One region of the Pseudoalteromonas sp. BDTF-M6 genome, then DNA from elsewhere that is predicted to be linked to it. Evidence: predicted binding sites of a transcription regulator. Region 1 holds the regulator's gene; the other holds the start of a gene.

Evidence for each region. The regulator ArgR, encoded in region 1, controls arginine synthesis, uptake and breakdown. The targets are predictions, from matches to a motif close to ANTGAATANNTATTCANT.
Region 2: a site for ArgR is predicted at 1,961-1,978, ahead of argC (N-acetyl-gamma-glutamyl-phosphate reductase). Genes of this name have one in related genera too.

Annotation. Positions count from the first base shown of each region.
Region 1 covers NZ_JAGXTQ010000002.1:510,714-518,199, reverse strand. Annotated here, with positions in the region: gene aceE (pyruvate dehydrogenase (acetyl-transferring), homodimeric type) at 1-2,418, opposite strand, end outside; gene pdhR (pyruvate dehydrogenase complex transcriptional repressor PdhR) at 2,507-3,256, opposite strand; gene mdh (malate dehydrogenase) at 3,542-4,477, opposite strand; gene argR (transcriptional regulator ArgR) at 4,972-5,439, shown strand; gene KD147_RS06740 (Dyp-type peroxidase) at 5,458-6,354, opposite strand; gene KD147_RS06735 (ABC transporter ATP-binding protein) at 6,413-7,453, opposite strand; gene KD147_RS06730 (ABC transporter permease) at 7,453-7,486, opposite strand, start outside.
Region 2 covers NZ_JAGXTQ010000004.1:358,935-366,420, forward strand. Annotated here, with positions in the region: gene KD147_RS11525 (ornithine carbamoyltransferase) at 1-9, opposite strand, end outside; gene argB (acetylglutamate kinase) at 18-788, opposite strand; gene argC (N-acetyl-gamma-glutamyl-phosphate reductase) at 799-1,806, opposite strand; gene argE (acetylornithine deacetylase) at 2,033-3,178, shown strand; gene KD147_RS11545 (PstS family phosphate ABC transporter substrate-binding protein) at 3,255-4,223, opposite strand; gene phoR (phosphate regulon sensor histidine kinase PhoR) at 4,312-5,643, opposite strand; gene phoB (phosphate regulon transcriptional regulator PhoB) at 5,711-6,400, opposite strand; gene fba (class II fructose-bisphosphate aldolase) at 6,837-7,486, opposite strand, start outside.

The DNA.
Region 1 (7,486 bases):
CATATAGTCGGTCGCGGCAATCGCAGGAGCATCACCTAGTACAGAAGTTACATAAGGCACTTTTGCCTCTGCTTCTGGGTGTAGCATGTTGTAACGGTCTGCATCTTGCGCATCACGGGTGATCTCGTTGAATGAGGTTACCGAGAATACATCTGAAGCAATGCCGAATTCGTCGCTTAGGATTTGCGCCGCTTTACGCACTTCATTCATGATCGTGCCTGAGCTTAGAAGCTGAACCTGGCCTTTGCTGCCAGCATAGCTCTCTAGCTTGTAGATACCCTTACGGATACCTTCTTCGGCGCCTTCTGGCATCGCCGGCTGATGGTAGTTTTCGTTCATCAGAGTCAGGTAGTAGAAGACATTTTCTTGGCTCTCACCGTACATGCGACGGATACCATCTTCGATAATTACAGCAACTTCGTAGCCAAACGTTGGGTCGTAAGAGATACAGTTAGGAACCGTGTTTGCAAGAATATGGCTGTGACCATCTTCGTGCTGCAGACCTTCACCGTTAAGGGTTGTACGACCAGCCGTTGCACCTAGAAGGAAGCCACGTGCTTGTTGGTCACCGGCCATCCACGCCATATCGCCTACACGTTGGAAACCAAACATTGAGTAGTAGATATAGAATGGGATCATAGGTAGATCGTTGGTGCTGTATGAGGTCGCCGCAGCAACCCAGGATGACATTGCGCCTAGCTCGTTGATACCTTCTTGCAGTACCTGGCCACCCTGATCTTCTTTGTAGTAAGAAACGATGTCACGGTCTTCTGGACTGTAGTTCTGGCCGCGCGGGTTATAAATACCGATTTGACGGAACAGACCTTCCATACCAAAGGTACGGGCTTCATCGGCAATGATTGGCACGATGTTTTTACCAATGCCCTTGTCTTTAAGAAGTACGTTTAAGGTACGTACGAAAGACATAGTCGTTGAAACTTCACGCTTTTGCTCTTCAAGCAGTGGCTTGAATGCGTCTAACTGAGGTAATACCAGCTCTTCGCTGAAGTTAGGAAGACGCTGCGGTGTGTAACCGTGTAGGGCATTACGACGAGCGTGCAGGTATTCGTACTCTTTCGAACCTTCTTCCAGAGTCAGGTACGGAAGATTTGCTAAATCATCTTCAGATACCAAGTCATCGAGGCCAAGACGGCTGCGTAGGTGCGCTACGTGGGTCATGTCCATTTTCTTAACCTGGTGCGCGATGTTCTTACCTTCAGCCGCATCACCCATGCCGTAACCTTTAACGGTTTTCGCAAGAATTACAGTTGGACGACCTTTAGTTTCTTGTGCTGCTTTGAACGCTGCGAATAGTTTCGACGGCTCATGACCACCACGCTTAAGGGCGAAGATCTCTTCGTCGGTCATATCGGCAACAAGGGCTGCAGTCTCAGGGTAACGACCGAAAAAGTGCTCTCGTACGTAGGCACCGTCTTTGGCTTTATATGTTTGGTAGTCACCATCAAGCGTTTCGTTCATCAGTTGCAGTAGCTTACCTGTTGTGTCTTTAGCCAATAGCTTGTCCCAACCACTGCCCCACACAACCTTGATGACATTCCAGCCTGCACCTCTGAATAGACCCTCAAGCTCTTGAATGATCTTGCCGTTACCCATTACTGGGCCGTCTAGACGCTGTAGGTTACAGTTTACTAGGTAACATAGGTTGTCTAAGCCTTCACGGGCGGCAAAAGAGATAGCACCACGTGATTCTGGCTCATCCATCTCACCATCACCTAGGAATGCATAGACGCGCTGATTAGACGTGTCTTTAAGACCACGACCGTCAAGGTATTTCAGGAAACGTGCTTGATAGATAGAGGCAATTGGACCAAGACCCATAGATACCGTTGGGAACTGCCAGAATTCAGGCATCAATTTCGGGTGCGGGTAAGAAGGAAGACCCTTGCCATCCACTTCTTGACGGAAGTTGTCTAGTTGCTCAGCGGTTAGACGGCCTTCTACAAAGGCGCGGGCATAGATACCAGGTGAAATATGACCCTGGTAATAAACTAAATCACCGCCGTCTTGCTCGTTTGGAGCACGGAAGAAGTGGTTAAAGCATACTTCGTAGAATGCCGCTGACGACTGGAAAGACGCCATGTGTCCACCTAAGTCAAGATCCTTCTTAGACGCACGCAGAACGATCATGATCGCGTTCCAACGGATGATAGAGCGGATACGACGCTCGATATTTACATCACCCGGGTATGCAGGTTCTTGATCTGCTGGGATGGTATTAACGTAGTTGGTGGTGGTGCCGGTTGGCATATCAACACCGTCTAAACGCGCCTGCTCTAGCACTTGCTCAAGAATGAATTGCGCTCGCTCAACGCCCTCTTCACGCACTACCGACTCAAGGGCTTGTAACCACTCTTGGGTTTCTAATGCGTCTACGTCAACTTTATTGACTTCAGACATATGGAGTTTTCCTTATGTTTAAAATACGAATTTAAAATGCCAAAAAGCCCCCGTGCGAGCATGGCTCCACAGGGGCTTATAGCGAATTTTATTGTGTGCGGGTACGTCGCAATGAGCGCTCGATGCGCGAGTGCTCTTTGGTGGCTTCCAATAATGCTTCTTCGATAAAGGCTAAGTGGGCATTACTGGCTAAACGTGCCTGCTCCGGACGCCCTTCTATAACGGCATCCATTAACACTTGTCGATGCTCAGCAAGTTGCTGTGACACCTCTGTTTTCTTCATCAGTACCTGCAGGTTCTGCAGGACATTTTGTTCCAGCAAGGCTTGCATGCCACGCACCAGGTGCAGCAACACTACATTGTGTGATGCTTCAGCAATGCAAAAATGAAAGGCATTGATGGCTTTGGCCTTCGCCGCCAGATCGTCACTTGCGTGGGCGATTTTTTCGAAGCTTTCTTTGACCTTGTCAAAATCAGTTTGGGTACCACGCAAGGCCGCATAATACGCCGCAATTCCTTCAAGGGCATGACGAAACTCAAGTAAGTCAAATTGCGATTCCGGGTGCTTGCTGATCAGCTCAAACAGCGGATCGCTTAACCCTTCCTCCAACTGGTTTTTGACAAAGGTGCCCCCACCCTGACGGCGAGTGACTAAGCCTTTGGCTTCCAGTTTTTGAATTGCTTCGCGCAGCGAAGGACGAGAAACTTCGAACTGTTTGGCGAGCTCACGCTCCGGTGGTAATTTTTCACCCGGAGCTAACGAGCCCTCGAGAATCATGTTCTCAAGTTGCGCTAGGATCACATCCGAAAGTTTCGCTGCTTTGACTTTTAATGACATGGTTATTTTTAGCTTCGGGTAAATTGGTCATACCAAAAAGTGCAGATAAGGTATCAGATTCCCCTTAGACTGTCAAAATTGCTGCTATGCGCCGCCATTTTTATTCACTTCAGTATGTAAGATATGGACAAAAGTGAAAGTATTTTTCGTCCACCAAGAAATGGTCATACCAGTTAAAGGTATGTAAAAAAGCATAAAAAAAAGCCCCTACAACAAATGTGTAGAGGCTCTTGCATCCGCAGAGATGCTCTCCTTGGATGCCGCTAACGGCCCAGAGGCGTCAGCTTATTTATTCATGAAGTCGACACCTTCTTGGATGTCTTTGTTCAGAGTTGCAAGCATGTCGTCTTTTGCTTTTTGCTCAAACGCGCTTAGCTCACCGTAAGAAAGAAGTTCTTCAACACCGTTCTTACCAAGACGTACTGGCTGTGCGAAGAATTGTGCATCTTCACCATTACCTTCAACGTAGGCGTACTCGATTACGTCTTCACCCTGTAGGCCTTTCACTAGTGACAGGCAGAAACGGGCTGCCGCTGCACCCATTGAAAGTGTTGCGCTACCGCCACCGGCTTTAGCTTCAACAACTTCAGTACCCGCGTTTTGAATGCGTGTAGTAAGTGCTGCGATTTCCTCATCAGAGAAAGTAGCGCCTTCCACTTGTGAAAGAAGAGGAAGAATAGTTGTGCCCGAGTGACCACCGATCACTGGAACTTTAACCTGGCTTACGTCCAGGCCTTTAAGCTCGGCAACGAAAGTTTCTGCACGGATAACGTCAAGCGTTGTTACACCAAAAACGCGCGCCGGGTCATAAGTGCCTGCTTTTTTGAATACTTCAGCAACGATTGGCACAGTGCCGTTTACCGGGTTAGTGATCACACCCACCATGGCTTTAGGACAGTTTTTAACGATGCCTTCAGCAAGCGTCTGAATGATGCTCGCGTTTACGTTGAATAGGTCAGCACGGTCCATGCCTGGCTTACGCGGCATACCTGCAGGAATCAAAACAACGTCACAACCGCTTAGTGCTGCATCAAGGTCGTCTTTACCAAAACCTTTTACTGCTACCGCAGTAGGGATGTGTGATAGGTCTACGGCAACACCTGGAACAACAGGCGCTACGTCGTATAGAGACAGTTCAGAACCAGCAGGAAGGCTATTTTTTAGTAGTAAAGATAGCGCTTGACCGATACCACCGGCAGCACCTAAAACGGCAACTTTCATTTTAATTCTCCGTAAATAACGAGACTAGGTTATGTGAGATTTGGGTCATCAGACCTAAAGATGGCCCTAAAGATAATGAAAATAGGCCATAAAGACAAATTAATCCGCGTTATTTTGAGGATAATCTCGACCATAGTCGTAAACTTAACTGTAAAGATTCTAGGGTCTGTTTATCTTTGAGGTTTACTTTATGTTCAATCTAAACGCATTCTGGTCACGCCGCTCGTTATGGTGCATAGTCATTTTATGTACATAGCGAGTAACACAGAGCAGGATGCGTTTAGATGAACCCGTAGGGCAGCGCTTGTAGCGCATTTCTACTGTGTTGTTAAATGTTCATGTAGAATAACTACACCACACATGTGCCGCCTTGTATAAATACACTACAAACTGCTGCAGAAACAAACAGCAAAGGTCAACAGACCCTACTAAGATGAAATACACTGACTTCTTAGGTAGAATATTGACAACAATTTGCAAAGAAGAATGACATTATGCAAGCGCAAGAAAAACAAGAAGCTTTGGTAAAAGCCTTTAAGGCAATTCTTAAAGAAGAAAACTTCGGTTCACAAGGTGAGATTGTCGACGCCTTGAAGGAGCAAGGCTTTGACAATATCAGTCAAAGCAAGGTTTCGCGCATGCTCAGTAAATTTGGTGCGGTACGAACCCGCAATGCCAAGCAGGAAATGGTATACTGTTTGCCGGCCGAACTCGCCGTTCCAACCGCCAAGTCACCACTACGCCAACTGGTTATTGATATAGTTCACAACGAAATGATGATCATCATCAACACCAGCCCTGGTGCGGCGCAATTGATCGCCCGCCTGCTCGACTCACTGGGCAAGGCCGATGGCGTGCTGGGCACCATAGCCGGTGACGATACCATCTTTATCGCCCCCGCGAAGGTGTCAGAAATTGATGTTACCTTGGAGCGCGTGCGCAAACTGTTCGACAACGTATAAAAGAGGCTATCACCTCTTTTATAAACGTTTCAGTAAATCCACCGAGGGCGCAAAGAAGGCCGCGCCCATATCCGCCTGGGTGAAGTCGAGCCAGGCATCATAATGCAGATAATTCCCCAGCTGGCTATTGAGCATCTGTCCAAAAGCGGTGCCGCTGGCGGCACAGGTCACCGATAACAAACCTTGCTTATTCATACTCGCAAAGGGCATACCCTGGTGTAACAGTAGCGGCTGGCCCTTTTCATCTTTTAACTCGGTGCATACCGCATGACTATTGGCATTAAGTGGCATCAACAGCTCACTGTCGAGGCGAGTACGCCCCATCACGAACTCCTGCTCCTCTTGGCTCAGCGCTTGCCAGGCCACCAGGTTATGGGTAAAACGCTGCACATGGATATAGCTGCCGTGGGCAAAATAATCCTCGTCGCTCACCAAAGCAGTAAGCATTTTTTGCCGCCCATGAGGCGTATCTGGGGCATAGACAAAGCCATTAAAATCCCGACCATCAAGAAAACGAAAACAACTTATCTCTTCAACCAGCTCCACATCGGGCGCCAGCAACTGCAGGACTTGCTGGCCAAAGAGATGATTCACATCTTCTCGGTCCGAGCGTATTTGCACAAATAAATCGAACGGCTGGACACCGACACTGTGATCGCTGTGACTCACGCGCGGAAAATTCGTGAGTGTTGATGGTGTACGTTGGGGGTGTAAGAGCGGCCAATACTGGGCACCGATGGCGACAAAACTGGCGACCATGGCTTCGGAGAAACGCTCCTCAAACTCAGCCTGCACATCAAGGAGCCGAGCAAGCTTAACCTTAAGGGTTTCATCATGGCCATCAAGGACATTAAAAAAAAGGTGCAAGCCATGTAAGTTAGCTTGCGCGCACACGCCGGATTGCGCTTTGGCCATTTAAGTTCCTATGTTTTTATTCTTGGATTGTGCCCTCCTGCGGTGCGGGCCTGGGCGCTTAGGCGGTAAAAAAGTTTACCGCATGTGATGTAATTGTAATCGATAGCTTTTGTCCCGGCAAAAACTCTTGTTCAGGCTGCTTGACAGGCACTTCAAGCTCTTGGCCAAAGACCTGCACCCGATACACATACTCGGTGCCAACAAATCGCTTCGACAACACGGTCACCGGGCCACTTTCATCGGCAATAAGCTGCAGATCATGGGGGCGCACATACAACTGCCCCACCTGCTCACTGCCCTCAACCGCTTGCTGCGATTTAACCACCCCAAACTGGGTTTCAAAATGATAGTCATCCTGCTTTTGGGCATCCAGGTATAAACCCGTGCCAAGGAACTCGGCCACCACCTTAGAGCACGGATGGTGAAACAACTGCTGCGGTGTCCCCTGTTGGGCAATTTTCCCTTGGTGCATCACCGCCAGGGTATCGGCAAAAGCAAAGGCCTCTTCCTTGGAGTGGGTAACGAAAATCGCCGACACCTGTTGGTCTTTTATGATGCGGCGAATATCGGCGATCAATTGAAAACGCACCTGATGGTCGATATTAGAAAAAGGCTCATCCAGTAACAGCAGACTGGGCTTATAGGCCAGAGCTCGAGCGATGGCCACCCGCTGCTGTTGGCCACCAGATAATTGATGAGGATAACGGTGGGCACAATCTTCGAGATGGACCAGCGCCAGCATTTCCTTAACCCTTTTGGCCTTGTTGACCCGGGTCATGGCTTTGAGGCCAAAGGCAATGTTGTCGGCCACATTCAAATGTGGAAACAAAGCATAATCCTGAAACATCATGCCCATATTACGATGCTGAGGCGCAACAAAGCGGTTATCGTCGCATAAGATGGTCTCGCCGAGACGAATGACCCCTTGATGCGGGCGCAGCAAACCGGCAATAGCCTTGAGGGTGGTGGTTTTACCACAACCACTGGCCCCTAACAGGCAAAGGATTTCATTATCGCCTAAATGCAGGCTCAGGTTATCCACCACGGCACGCTCGCCATAGTTAAAGCTGATATTGTCTAAGTGAAGCTGTGCCGTCATCAGTGTTTTTGCTCCATCGAGCGGTTAATAAAA
Region 2 (7,486 bases), on a different contig from region 1:
TTGTTTCATGGTGTTATCTACATAGTGATCTGAGTGCCAACATGCTCCCCTTGGAGCAATGCAATAAGGTTTTCTGGCTTTTGCCAGCTGGAGATGTACACACCCCGTCGTAAATGCTGGGCAGCAAGAAGGCTGGTCTTTACTTTGACCTCCATCCCGCCCGAGATAACTCCTTGTGCAATCAAGTCATCGATTTGTGCTTTATTTAGTTGATGCAGGGCACAGCCTTGTTGGTCCAGCACCGCCTCCACATCCGTCATAAAAATAAGTTCGGCGCCCAGTAACTTAGCGATCGCCGCCGCCGCTTCATCGGCATTAACGTTGTACCATTTCCCCTGCTCATCAAAACCAATGGAACTCACCAGCGCTAAACGCCCAGCATCAATAAGCATTGGTAAAATTGAGTCCGCGCTCGGCACACATTCGCCGACCTGGCCCAGGGCTTTGAGTTTTTGCTCGGCATTAATGCCCGCCTCAAACAGGCTTAAGCCCACCGGTTGCAGCTTGTTTTTAAGGGCCACGCCCAGCAGTTGCTTATTGGCACAACCGGCTAAAGCACCGACGATATAAGGCATTTGCTCCGCCGGACTAATGCGTAATCCCTGATGTTTAGCGGTAGCAAAACCGGCATCCTGTAACCAGCGGTCAACAAGGGCACCGCCGCCATGAACAACCACGAAATTAGCCTGCTGCTGCGAGCCCAGAGCCACAAACAGCGCATCGAGCGCCGCGGGATTGTTCAATACCGCTCCACCGAGTTTGATTACCCAAGTTTTCTTAGTAGTCATCATGTGTTCCTCATACCAAACCGGTGTTAATAGCCAGGCCCGCATTCAGGTTCATGCACTGCAGTGCTTGACCAGAGGCGCCTTTAAGTAGGTTGTCTATGGCGACGCTGACAATCAGCTGTTGCCCTTGTACATGCCAACCGATGTCGACATAGGGTTGATTTTCAATGCCTTTAATGGAAGCCACCTGATTGGCGCCCAATAGGCGAATTAGGGGCTCGTCGGCCAGTACCTGATAGGCGCCGCTGACATCATCCAGCGTTACATCGGCATTGAGGGTGGCGTAAATGGTGGCCAAAATGCCGCGCTTAAAATTACCCAGGTGCGGTGTAAACAGTACGGGATGCTGCAAATACTGCTCGATTTCAGGAGTATGACGATGGTTAAACAAGCCGTAAGGAGCCAAAGAGACTTCGCAAAAATGGGTGCCGATATTGGCCTTGCGCCCTGCACCGGTGACCCCGGATACCGCATTGATGATCACCTGCTGCTCAGCGGCCAACAAACCGGCCTGCTGCAACGGTTTAAGGGCATTTAAACTGGCGGTCGGGTAGCAACCGGCCACGGCCACTAGCTGCGCGGTTTTCAGCGCTTCGCTGTGCCATTCCGCCAAACCATACGCAGCCTGCGCTAATAGTTCGGGATGTTGGTGGGTAAAACCATAGAATTCTTCATATAAATCAGCATCGGCAAGGCGAAAGCCGCCGGATAGATCAAAAACCTTCAGGCCCTTGGCAAGAAACTGGGGAGCCAGATCTACACTGACTTTATGATCTGTACACAGGCACACCGCATCGGCCTGTGCCGCAATGGTGGCAATGGCCGCGTCGTCCATGCCTTGCAATGGCAGGTCCACTATGCCTTTATGCTCTGGGTAAAGGGCGCTAAGGGGTTTATTAAGATCCACACTGCCGGCCGACACATAACAGCCAACAAGTTCAAAGTGAGGATGTGTTGCGACTAATTTGGCTAGCTCTGCACCGCTGTAGCCACTCGCGCCAATAATTACAATATTCATTAATTACACTCAAAATCAGAAAGTAAGTAACGGGCGAGATGCCCGACGAAAAAAAGCGAGTACACAAGGGAGATATGTGTACTCGAACTATCGTCGTGACGTTATGCTAAAGAGGTAGTGAATCATTAAACCAAACCAATATTTATGCTGAAAATGTGAATTGATATTCACTATAAAGACATTTATATTATTATGCAATAGATATGAATAAATATTTGGATTTTATATGTCGAACCCAGATTTTCTTACGCGCTACCAGCAACTTATTGCCGCTCCCTCGATCAGCTCGCTCGATCCGGCCCTAAGTCAAAGTAACCGCGGTGTTATTGAGTTGCTGGCAACCTGGTGCGAATCCTTGGGTTTTCACAGTGAGGTCATCGAGCTGCAAAGCGCCCCCGGCAAATACAATTTACTGGCCAAACGCGGCAGCGGTGCAGGTGGCCTGATGCTCGCCGGGCACACGGATACCGTGCCCTTTGATGAGGGACGCTGGCAGCGGGATCCCTTTAAGCTTATAGCCGAAGACAACAAGCTCTACGGCTTAGGCAGTATTGATATGAAAGGATTTTTTGCTTTTGTTCTCAATGCCATTACCGAGCTTGATAGCAGTAAACAGCAGCGTCCATTATTACTGCTGGCCACCGCCGATGAAGAAACCACCATGGCCGGAGCTCAGGAAGTGGCTCGCTATCCAGATCTCAAACCCGAGCGCTGTATTATTGGCGAGCCCACCGACATGGTGCCCGTGTTTACCCACAAGGGGCATATGACTTCGGCGATTCGCATCATTGGCAAAAGCGGTCATAGCTCGGATCCTGAACGCGGTATAAATGCCATTGAAGTAATGCATCTGGTAATTCAAAAGCTGCTGAAATTAAAAGAGGAACTAAAGAATAAATATTCAGTTTCCGATTTTGCTATTCCCTACCCGACAATGAACCTGGGTCATATCCATGGCGGCGACAATGCCAATCGTATTTGCGGCTGTTGTGAGCTGCAACTCGATATGCGCCCGCTGCCCGGCCTGAGCATCGCCGAGCTGCAAGCCATGTTGCTTGATGCCACCAAGGACATCAACGCACGTTATCCGGGCTCGGTGGAAGTGTGGGATATGCACGATCCCATTCCGGCCTTTGCCGGTACCAAGGACAGCGCCCTGGTCAAATTGGCGGAAAAGCTCTCTCAGCAACCGGCGGTCGCCGTTAACTACTGCACCGAGGCGCCCTTTATCCAACAACTGGGTTGTGAAACCATAGTGATGGGGCCTGGCTCCATTGAACAGGCGCACCAGCCCAATGAGTATCTGGCCATGGAACGCATTGCCCCTTCACAACAGATCATTAAAGAGCTTATCTATCAAAGCTGCTGGTAAGCCAAACCCTAAAACACAGGCATAAAAAAAGCCCCTCAATGAGGGGCTTTGCTATCTAATCAACAAGATTCAAAGATTAGTTTAAGCCTAGCTTCTTAAGCTCGCTTTCAACCATTTTTGCAGAAAGTGGTACATAGCCGTCTTTCTCAACAATCTTTTGACCGGTTTGTGAAAGTACCATTTTGATAAACTCGGCTTCGATTGGCGCAAGCGGTTTATTTGGGTGCTTGTTCACGTAAACGTATAGGAAACGTGATAGTGGGTACTTACCAGTAGCAACATTTTCTAACGTTGCATCTACGAACTTATCGCCTTTCTTCGCTAGAGGTACGGTACGAACACCCGATGTTTTATAACCGATGCCCGAGTAACCAATCGCGTTCACTGATGACGAGATTGACTGTACTACAGACGCAGAACCAGGTTGCTCGTTTACGTTGTTACGGAAGTCACCTTTACAAAGTGCTTTCTTCTTGAAGTAACCGTAAGTACCTGATACCGAGTTACGGCCGTAAAGCTGGATGTCTTTAGCAGCCCAGTCACCTTCTAGACCTACTTCACCCCAACGATTCACTTCTTCTGATGCACCACATTTACGAGTAGATGAGAAAATAGCATCTACCTGGTCGATACGAAGACCTTCGATTGGGTTGTCTTTGTGTACGAATACGGCAAGCGCATCAATCGCTACACGGATTTCAGTAGGCTTGTAACCGTGACGCTTTTCGAATGCTTCGATTTCTTTCGACTTCATCTTACGGCTCATAGGGCCAAAGTTAGCCGTACCTTCGGTCAATGCCGGTGGCGCTGTAGATGAACCAGCCGCTTGGATCTGGATATTTACGTTAGGGTAAATACGCTTATATTCTTCGGCCCAGAAAGTCATCATGTTGGCTAAGGTATCAGAACCTACTGATGAAAAGTTTCCAGAGATGCCGCTTGTTTTTTCATACTCTGCGATAGCTTTATCTGTGGCCATCGCCTGACCTGCAGTTAGGGCACTAACAGCAACGCCCATTGCAGCAACTAAGTTTTTAAATTTCATTGGGTTCTCCAATTTGTGTGTCCCATGTTTCAACTGCGACCATTGTGCAGCGACAAAATGACAGTTAGATTACTCGAAAATGACACTTTTATGACTTTGCCGAAAGTGGAGCATTTTGATTATTTGTTACTATCCAGCTCGGCGCAAAAGCAAACCAAAAACACGACCCCTTACCCACGGTGCTTTCTATATGCAGCTGTGAATCATGGCGTGATAACACGTGTTTGGTAATGGCCAGACCCAGTCCCGAACCACCTGTCTTACGGCTGCGGGCCTTATCAACACGATAAAAGCGCTCGGTTAAACGATTAAGGTGCTCGGGGGCAATGCCCTCACCGTTATCGCTGACGCTAAAGTGGGCGTAGCCATCCTTGCGCTGCCAGCGCACGGTGATCTGCCCACCTTCTGGGGTGTAATGCACGGCATTGAAGACCAGGTTTGAAAAGGCACTGCGCAATTCATCGGCGGCACCGAGAATATCGAGCTCCGCGTCCACCTCAAAGACCAGAGTATGGCCCTTATCCTGATTCAGCGACTGCGCCTCGGTATGAATTAATTCCAACATCTGCGGCACATGCACCGGCTTATCATTGTCATGTTTACGCGCCCCTTCGATGCGGGACAAAGACAACAGCTGATTGACCAACGAGTCCATACGTTGACACTGCTCGATCATGGTGCCATGCGCCTTATTCCACATCGCTGGCGGCGGCATATTGTCACCATCCATCATTTCCAGGTAACCGGTTACCACGGTCAGCGGCGTGCGCAGCTCGTGGGAGACGTTGGCCACAAAGTCCTTACGCATCTGCTCAAGCTGTTTTAACCGGGTGATATCGCGCACCACCATCATGATCTGTGATTGCGCATAAGGCATCACCCTAAACTCCAGCACCTGTTCGCCATTGTGGGCTATGTCCAGCTCCAGGGCTTCTTCATAGGCCCCCTCGGCCATATAACGGCTGAATTTAGGATGGCGGATCAGGTTATCGATACGCTGACCATGATCGGTGGGCCATTGCAGTCCTAATAATCTCAGTGCCAATTGGTTACACCAGACGATGCTGAAGTCCCGCTGCAGCACGATCACCGCATCGGGCACTGCCTCGGCGCCTTCGCGAAAACGACGAATTAAATCCGCTAACTCATTACGCTTTTTGCGGTTGCGCTGTTGCAGGTGGTAGATCCCTTCAAAGACTTGCTCCCAGGCCCCTTCCCCTTCGGGAGGGTTAAAGCTGCGCTGGTTTATTAACCAATCGCTAAGACGATAAAGTTGGCGATAATGCCATAACAAGAGGGTAAAGGCGCCGAGGAAAAGAAGCAAAAAAGGCGCGCCTACAAGCACGCCTATCAGCACCAATGGTAAGAAATACATAAACAAACGCTTGGTTAAGGTTCGCTTATTAACTACTCGATACATACAATATCTCTGCTCTATGCCTGGCTAGGCATAAACCTACTCATCCATGAAAGTAATTGATGGCAGGCTAAACCTTACTGGAAAAACGATAACCGGCGCCACGCACAGTTTGTACTAAACGATCATGGCCCATGGGTGAGATCGCTTTACGTAAACGACGAATATGCACATCCACCGTTCTGTCTTCAACATACACATTTGTGCCCCACACATGATCAAGCAATTGCTCGCGACTGTAAACGCGCTCAGGGTGGGTCATAAAGAAATGCAATAAACGGAACTCGGTCGGACCCATATCCAATTCACTGCCCTGCGAGGTAACGCGGTGTGAAATAGGATCTAGGCGTAAGCCATGCACCTCGATGGCCTCTTCCAATGACGTAGGTGCCACACGGCGAATAACGGCTTTAATGCGCGCCATAAGCTCTTTCGGCGAGAAAGGCTTAGTCACATAATCATCGGCACCGACCTCCAGGCCTCGCACCTTATCTTCTTCCTCACCACGCGCGGTCAGCATGATGATGGGGATCTGGCGAGTGTGTTCGCTTTGCTTAAACTTTTTGGCAATTTGAATACCACTGCCACCTGGAAGCATCCAATCAAGTAGCACCATATCAGGGTAAGGCTCAACCATGGCCGCTATCGCAGAGTCGTAATCTTCAGCTTCGATAGCCTGAAAACCATTCTGTTCTAATACAAACACCAGCATTTCGCGGATTGGTGCCTCATCATCAACAACAAGAACTTTACGTGACATTCCATTTATCTCTAATCAGTTTCATTGGACTGATGTCATTATTATGACTTTTTGTGACAGTTTTATGAAAGACTACACCCTTAATGGTGATCTCGCAAAAATCCTTTTGATCCGCAGGGATCAGCGTTTTACTAAGCAAGCTTGGCAGGATCAGATTTGTACTAAGCAGGCTATTAGGGATCAATATTTTACTAATTGATCCCACCAGGGATCAGTTTTATACCAAGTATGACTAAGCCCTCTTCAACTAACCAACTGATAATTGCTCACTTCTTAATCAGCGCATCAAGCCTGAGCGCGGCAATCGATAAAATATTGATCCGAAAACGCCCCCGTGTTGATAAAAATCTGATCCCAAGGATCCTTCCTTGATAAAACCTTGATCCAAAAAAGCCCCGTGAAACACGAGGCTTTTTATTGGACTAAGTCGCTAAAATTACTTAATTTTAGGGCTTAGCTCACCGCTTAGGTAACGTAGGTGCATGTCATCAAGCGAGATAGGCTTGATCTTGCTCGCCTGACCCGCTGTACCGAATGCTTCATAACGCGCCACACAGATCTCTGTCATGGCTTTCGTTGCTTCGGCAAGGAACTTACGTGGATCAAAGTTCGCTGGGTTCTGAGCCAAGTGACGACGAACCGCACCTGTTGAAGCCAAACGCAGATCCGTGTCGATGTTTACCTTACGAACACCGTGCTTGATACCTTCAACGATCTGCTCCACTGGCACACCGTAAGTTTCAGGGATCTCACCGCCGAACTCGTTGATCACCGCTAGCCATTCTTGTGGAACCGACGACGAACCGTGCATTACTAGGTGCGTATCAGGAATACGGCTGTGGATTTCTTTGATGCGGTCAATCGCAAGAATATCGCCCGTTGGTGGACGAGTGAACTTGTAGGCACCGTGTGAGGTACCACAGGCGATCGCCAGCGCATCAACACCGGTTTTAGCAACGAAGTCTGCCGCTTCTTCCGGATCGGTCAGCAGTTGGTCGTGAGATAGTTTACCTACCGCGCCAATACCGTCTTCTTCACCCGCTTCACCGGTTTCCAGTGAACCTAGAACACCTAGCTCACCCTCAA